Marinobacterium aestuarii: one gene and its partner. The protein of the gene in region 2 binds, or shares a complex with, the protein of the main gene of each other region. Links are inferred from orthologs where the notes say so. Each region holds a gene or a part of one and is shown on either strand. Other genes may lie near its edges.

Region 1 (3,288 bases), 3.0 Mb from region 2 along the record:
CGCTGAGCGCCTTCCAGGCCGTGGCCCTGAGCCTCAAATACTGGCGTCGACTGCTGATTACCTACCTGCTGAGCGGCTTCGCCGTTACCCTGGGGTTGATGCTGCTGATCGTACCGGGCATCTATGTCGGCGTACGGCTGGTTTTTGCCGACTACATCTGCGTGCTGGAAGACAAGAAACCGGTGGCCTCGCTGCGCCAGAGCTGGGACGAGTCTGAAGCCTATTTCTGGCTGCTGCTCAAAGGCCTGCTGATCATCTTTGGCGGTCTCTTCCTGGTTGAAGCGCCCCTGCTGTACCTGGCGGAAAGCGCGGGCTCCAGCTCCCCGGCCGTCGAGGCGGTTCTCAGCGTCATCTTCGACCTGATGGGCACCCTGGTCACCATTTACGGCTTTCGCATCTACTCACTGATGCGCAGCGAAAGCACCCCGGCCGCACCGCTCACCTAAAGACAGCACAAAATGCAGACCAAAAAAAACCGCCTTTTTTCAGGCGGTTTTTTTATCTCAGCCGGTCAGCCTCAGGAAGCAGACTCGTCTGCAACCATGTCACGCATGGACAGCTTGATGCGACCACGCACGTCTACGTCCAGGACTTTAACCTTGACGATGTCGTCCATGTTCACATAGTCGGTGACCTTCTCAACGCGCTTGTCAGCGATCTGAGAGATGTGCACCAGACCATCCTTGCCCGGCAGGATGTTGATGAAGGCACCGAAATCTTCGATGCGCACAACCTTGCCTTCGTAGATCTTGCCGACTTCAGCTTCAGCCGTAATCGCCTGGACACGTTCGATAGCGGCCTTGGCAGCGATCTTGTTGTCGGCGTAGATACGCACGGTACCGTTGTCGTCGATATCGATCATGGCGCCGGTTTCTTCGGTCAGCGCACGGATGGTCGCGCCGCCCTTGCCGATCAGGTCCCGGATTTTCTCCGGGTTGATCTTCAGCTGCGTCATGGCAGGTGCGTTGTCCGGCAGTTCCGGACGGGCATAGCCGATGACCTTGGCCATCTCGCCGAGGATGTGCTTGCGTGCTTCACACGCCTGCTCCAGCGCGATCTCCATGATCTCTTCGTTGATACCGGTGATCTTGATATCCATCTGCAGCGCAGTAATGCCTGCATCGGTACCGGCAACCTTGAAGTCCATGTCGCCGAGGTGATCTTCGTCACCCAGGATGTCAGTCAGAACGGCGAAGCGATCACCTTCCTTGACCAGACCCATGGCGATACCGGCGACCGGTGCTTTCAACGGCACGCCCGCGTCCATCATGGACAGCGAAGCACCGCAAACAGAGGCCATGGAGCTGGAGCCGTTGGATTCAGTGATCTCGGACACTATACGGATGGTGTACGGGAATTCGTCCTGCGTCGGCAGTACGGCAGCAACACCGCGACGTGCCAGACGGCCGTGACCGATTTCGCGACGACCCGCGCCCATCATGCGGCCGGCTTCACCCACGGAGTACGGAGGAAAGTTGTAGTGCAGCATGAAGGGGTCTTTGCGTTCGCCTTCGATGGCATCGATCATCTGCTGATCGCGGCTGGTACCCAGGGTACAGGTGACCATGGCCTGAGTTTCACCACGGGTGAACAGGGAAGAGCCGTGTGCGCCCTGCAGGGTGTTGATCTGAACGTCGATCGCTCGCACCGTCTTGTTGTCACGGCCATCGATACGCGGCTGGCTTTCAATGATGCGGTTACGCACGATTTCCTTTTCCAGCGAGCTGATGATGCCACCGATAGCGCGGGCATTCGGCTGGCCTTCTTCGGAACCGGCCAGGGCTTCAACAGCCTGGTTGCGCAGTTCGCCCAGGGCGTTCTGACGCTGAACCTTGTCGGCCACCTGATAGGCAGCAGCGACGCCTTCACCGACCAGACCACGCACCTGGGCGATCAGGGCTTCGTCTTTCTGCGGTGCCTGCCAGTCCCACTTCGCCTTGCCGGCTTCAGCCACCAGGTCGTTGATGGCGGTGATGGCAACCTGCATTTCCTGGTGGGCGAAGAGTACCGCGCCCAGCATTTCGTCCTCGGACAGTTCCTGCGCCTGGGACTCAACCATCAGTACCGCATCAGCTGTACCGGCCACAACCATGTCCAGCTCGGACGTTGCCAGCTGTTCGTAGGTCGGGTTCAGGATGTAACCGGCAGCTTCGGTGAAGCCTACGCGCGCACCACCAATCGGGCCCTGGAACGGCAGACCGGAAATGGCCAGCGCCGCAGAGGTACCGATCAGTGCAGCGATATCGGGATCATTGACCTTGTCAGCGGACATGACGGTACAGATAACCTGTACTTCATTCATGTAGCCTTTAGGGAACAGCGGACGGATCGGACGGTCGATCAGACGCGAGGTCAGGGTTTCTTTCTCGGTCGGGCGGGCTTCACGCTTGAAGAAACCACCGGGGATACGGCCTACGGCGTAGTATTTTTCCTGGTAGTGCACGGACAGCGGGAAGAAGTCCTGACCTTCGCGCAGGCTTTTGGCACCAACAACGGTACACAGAACCTGTACGCCAGCCATGGTCACCATGACGGCACCGGTCGCCTGACGCGCGATGCGGCCGGTTTCCAGAGTAACCTGCTGGCCACCGAATTCGAATGTCTTGGTTGTTACTTGAAACATAGATTACCTCATCTGTTCGAAGAATCGTCCCCTGTACCACTCCGTCGCATTCAGTCCTTCGTTAAAAGCCAGTACTCAGTTGCACTCTGGCGCAAAGCGCAATTGAGTACGGGCGGGATGAACAGTCTGGGATGATATCAGGGCGTTGGTCTCGCCCGATCAAGGGCGGGTTCTATCCTTGCTCGCGGAAGCTTTCACTCCCGGTAACGCTTATCCGGATAAAACGTCTTAGCCGGATAAAACTGAGGCCATACATTGTATGGCCTCAGAAACATCAACTTAGCGGCGCAGACCGAGGCGCGCGATCAGCTTCAGGTAGCGATCAGCATCTTTCTTCTTCAGGTAGTCCAGCAGCTTGCGGCGCTGGTTAACCATGCGAATCAGACCACGACGGGAGTGGTGATCGTGCTTGTGCTCTTTGAAGTGATCCTGCAGACCCTGGATGTTGAAAGACAGCAGGGCAACCTGAACTTCAGGAGAACCTGTATCGCCTTCAGCGCGGGCGAAGTCTTTAACGATCTCTGCTTTTTTCTCTACAGCTAATGCCATTGTATCCAGCTCCAATATTAATATGCATGCGGCTAGTGCCGCCTGTTAGGAAGAAACGATGCACCGAGCATATTATCAGTACAACGCCAATCATCATGCCCGCCACTCAGGGAGCG
Region 2 (4,225 bases):
GGTTGGCTGATCGAGCAGTGTGGCTGGAAAGGGCATGTGCGCGGAGCCGTGGGGGTGTACGAGCGTCAGGCACTGGTGCTGGTCAACCTGGGTGCTGGTACCGCACCTGAGCTGATGCTGCTGGCGGGCGAAATCGTGCAGTCGGTTGCTGCACGTTTTGGCGTGCAGCTGGAAATGGAGCCGCGTCTGTATCCGGCCTGATGCTGCTGGAGTCGCAGGTGGAACAGGGTTGACGACAGGGGCAGGAAGCCCTTTAGCAGTAAAAGAAGGCTTAGCAAAAAAGGCTCAGTAAAAAGCGCGCAAAAAAAAGCCGGCGATTAAGCCGGCTTTTTTGTATTCAGCACTCAGGAGTGCTGGTTTTCCACGTTTTCATCCTGCGCTTTCTGCTGACTGCGGCGCTTTTCCCGCGGGTCATTAGGCGCGCGGCCTGAGCGACGACGGCGACGCGGTGCAGGCTGCTGTGCAGCCGGGGCTACGGCTGTGTCGATAGCGGGCTCGGCTACGGCTGCTTCAGTCGGCTCTTCAGTCGCTTCTTCCGGGGCCTGAACTTCTGTGGTTTCAGCGGCGGCTTCTACTTCTACTGCAGTGGTTTCGGCTGCAGGTGCGGCTTCAGCGACCACGTCGGTAACTGTTTCGGCTGTTTCAGCTTCAGCGGCTTCAGCGGCTTCGACCGGTGCAGCTTTTTCAGCTTCGGCAGCTTTTTCAGCTTCGGTGGTATCCGGGCTGGCTGTCACTTCTGCAGCCTCTGCTGCTGTGTCTGCAGAGGCTTCTACCGCGCTGTCGGACTGCGCAGGCGTTACCGCTGTTGCCTGCTCGGCTTCAGCTTGCTGTGCAGCTTCTTCGGTTGCAGCGGGCTCGGCGAGCACTTCAGCACTCACCGTTTCAACCTCGACAGTGTCTGTCGCAGTCTCTTCGGCAGCGTCTGTTGCGGCTTCAGTCACTACTTCAGGAGCTTCAGTTGTTGCTTCAGTGCTTGCCTTTTGGGCTTCTGCTGCGTCTTCCTGGACAGGTTCTTCAGCTTGAGCCGCAGATTGCGCTGCAGTTTCAGCAACAGGGGCCTCTTCAGCAGCGGTCTCTGCGCTTTCTGCAGGAGCAGGCGCTTCAGTCGTGCTAGCTTCAGCCTCTGCCTGCGGTGCAGTCGCATCATTCTGCGTGTCGCCGGAGGCGACAGTGGCATTCTGATTGGCTTCATCGCTCGCAGCCGTTTGCGTCTCGGTAGACTCTGCAATAGCTGGGGCATCCTGTACGGCGGTGGCAGTAACCTTGTCGGCGGTTGACTCGCTTGCGTTCTGCTGCATGGTCTCGGCGGCTACCGCCGTTGCGGCAACTGTTGCAGTCGCATCAGCGTCTGTCCCTGTGCGCTCGGCAACGCGGTCAGAACCGCGACGACGACGACCACGGCGACGACCGCGGGTTTCGCTGTCCTCGGCGCTGTTGTCGCGTGCTTCGCGCTTCTCTGCTGCAGGCTTTGCCTTAGGCGTGTCATCAGTCTCACTCGGGCTCACGACATCCGGCTGTTTTACGCGGGTGTCATTCTGCTCGAGCTGCTGCTCTTCGCTTGTCTCAGCGCTGCGGGCAGAGCGTTCGTTGCGGGACTCATCACTGTCATTCTTGCGGCTGCGGCTGCGACGACGACGCGGCTTGCTCGAACCACTCTGTTCTTCAGCAGAAGAACTCGGTGCCGGTGCGCTGTCGGCCTGCTGCGGCGTGATGGTGATGATTTCGTCGGAGTCCTGCTGCGAGCGACGACGACGGTCATTGTCACGGCTGTCGCGACGGCGCTTGGGCTTGTTGCTGTTGCTGCGTTCCTGAGCCGGGCGATTACGCTCTTCGCGGTTCTGACTCGGCGCGCGACCCTGACGAATCTCGGGCAGCGGTGTCGGTTCAGGTTCCGGCTTGGGCGTATCACCAAACAGGCCCTTGATAAAGCCGGCCAGCTTGGTGCCCAGTGAGACGGGGGCAGCAGCAGGAGCGGCCGGTGCAGCGGCTGCAGGTTTAGCCGCTGCAGGGGCGCGCTGGGTGCGTGCTGGTGCAGGCGCTGCGGCTGCCGGTTTGGGCGCAGGCGCGGGTTCAGGCGCTGCAGCCGGTGCCGGGGAGGCGGGAGCTATGCCCTGTACAGCGGCTTCCTCGCGCTTCACGACCTTGGCAGCAGAGGCGGTGAACTCTTCCTGCTTGGGCGGTGGCTGCAGGCTGTAGCTGGCGTCGTTGGTGGTGGCCACGGTGTGGTCATCACGCAGGCGCACGACTTCATAGTGCGGCGTTTCCATGTTCGGATTCGGCACTATGACGATGCGTACCTGATGGCGCAGTTCGATTTCGTGAACTTCGTGACGTTTTTCGTTCAGCAGGTAGGTTGCAGCCGTGACCGGCAGAATGGCGCGAATCTGGGACGTGCGGTCCTTGGAGGACTCTTCCTCGATCAGGCGCAGGATCGACAGGGCCAGGGATTCGGTATCACGAATGGAGCCCTGTCCGTTGCAGCGCGGGCACACGGTGCCGCGGGATTCGGCCAGTGACGGACGCAGACGCTGACGCGACATTTCCAGCAGGCCAAAGCGGGAGATGCGCCCCATCTGGACGCGGGCGCGGTCCAGCTTGAGGGCATCAGCCAGACGGTCTTCCACCGCACGCTGGTTCTTGATCGGTGTCATGTCGATGAAATCGATGACCACCAGGCCGCCGATATCACGCAGACGCAGCTGGCGGGCGATTTCTTCCGCCGCTTCCAGGTTGGTGTTGAGTGCCGTTTCTTCGATATCGCTGCCACGGGTAGCGCGGGCCGAGTTGATATCGATGGATACCAGGGCCTCGGTCGGGTCTATCACGATAGAGCCGCCGGAGGGTAGGGTGACTTCGCGCTCAAAGGCCGTTTCGATCTGGGACTCGATCTGGTAGCGGTTGAACAGCGGCGTCTGCTCTTTATAGAGCTTGATCTTGCTTTCGAAGCTCGGCATCACATGGCGGATGAACTGGCGGGCTTCGTCGAACACCTTGTCACTGTCGATCAGCACTTCGCCGATATCGTTGCGCAGGTAGTCGCGGATCGCACGGATAACGACGTTGCTTTCCTGATAAACAAGGAAGGGCGCGTTGCGCTTGGTGCCGGCTTCGGTGATGGCTTCCCACAGGGTGGCCAGGTAGTTCAGGTCCCACTGCAGCTCTTCCGAGGTGCGACCGACACCCGCGGTGCGAATGATGATACCCATCTTTTCGGGCACATCGACGCCGGACAGGGCTTCTTTCAGCTGGCTGCGCTCATCCCCTTCGATACGGCGGGAAATGCCGCCGGCACGGGGGTTGTTGGGCATCAGAACCAGGTAGCGACCGGCCAGGCTGATGAAGGTGGTGAGGGCTGCGCCCTTGTTGCCACGTTCTTCTTTTTCAACCTGAACAATAACTTCGGTGCCTTCCTTCAGCACATCCTTGATGTTCGGACGGCCGCCTTTTTCGGGCTGCTTGCTGAAGTAGTCGCGGGAGATTTCCTTCATGGGCAGGAAGCCGTGACGATCGGCGCCATAGTCGACGAAGGCCGCTTCAAGGCTCGGCTCTACACGGGTGATTTTGCCCTTGTAGATGTTGGCCTTTTTCTGCTCACGGTTGGATGACTCTATATCCAGATCATAAAGCCGCTGCCCGTCAACGAGGGCGACCCGCAACTCTTCTGGCTGAGTTGCGTTAATTAGCATTCTTTTCATGTAGTTAGCATTCTTTAATAGGGGAACGCACGTCTGGCCACTGGTCGAGCTGCTTGACCGTATCTTGATGGTACGGCCCGGTCTTGTGACGCGGTCAGTGTGACGCGGCCAGGGGCTGATAGTGCCGCCTGGCAATGTGTAGACTCGTATCGTCGGTGGAGGAAACGCCAGCCAATATAGTTCTAAGTTCTTTGCTTGTTGCTGCCGTTGCGGGCAGGTTCTGGGCTGATGTACATCTTCACCTGCAACCGGACCGCTCAGGACCGGTGGCTGGAGTGCATTCCTGAAAACTGTTGTCGAATAGGTCTTTTTGCCGGTGCCCGGGCTTCTGCGCCCACCGCATCGCCAGAAATATCGTGGGGAGGGTCAGACGGTTCGATAAATTTGCATTCTCTAAGAGCCAACCGCACACGGCAGCGGTAGAATATATCAGCTATCCCTACAGGCATCAATCAGAGCGCTCTATCCTATTAATATGTCAAAAAATATTGCGGCCGCGCCGGTCAGTGTCCAGTTTGTTGAAGTGACGG

What was found.
Region 1: the proteins of rne (region 2) and pnp are in contact, whole or in part, in a cryo-EM structure (PDB 9QH0), measured with the Escherichia coli proteins. The link is inferred for Marinobacterium aestuarii from one-to-one orthologs.

What each region holds. Positions count from the first base shown.
Region 1 is NZ_CP015839.1:5,057,544-5,060,831, forward strand. The notes cover bases 71-3,045. They hold pnp (polyribonucleotide nucleotidyltransferase), read right to left. Parts: upstream 2,624-3,045; coding sequence 518-2,623; downstream 71-517. Other genes in these bases: A8C75_RS22230 (YciC family protein), read left to right, coding at 71-446; rpsO (30S ribosomal protein S15), read right to left, coding at 2,903-3,045. Outside these bases: more of A8C75_RS22230, read left to right, coding at 1-70; more of rpsO, read right to left, coding at 3,046-3,172. UniProt on the Escherichia coli protein: Involved in mRNA degradation. Catalyzes the phosphorolysis of single-stranded polyribonucleotides processively in the 3'- to 5'-direction. Also involved, along with RNase II, in tRNA processing.
Region 2 is NZ_CP015839.1:2,087,506-2,091,730, forward strand. Bases 145-4,056 are described here. They hold rne (ribonuclease E), read right to left. Parts: upstream 3,696-4,056; coding sequence 345-3,695; downstream 145-344. Other genes in these bases: murB (UDP-N-acetylmuramate dehydrogenase), read left to right, coding at 145-201. In the rest of the region: more of murB, read left to right, coding at 1-144; 23S rRNA pseudouridine(955/2504/2580) synthase RluC, read left to right, coding at 4,171-4,225. UniProt on the Escherichia coli protein: Endoribonuclease that plays a central role in RNA processing and decay. Required for the maturation of 5S and 16S rRNAs and the majority of tRNAs. Also involved in the degradation of most mRNAs.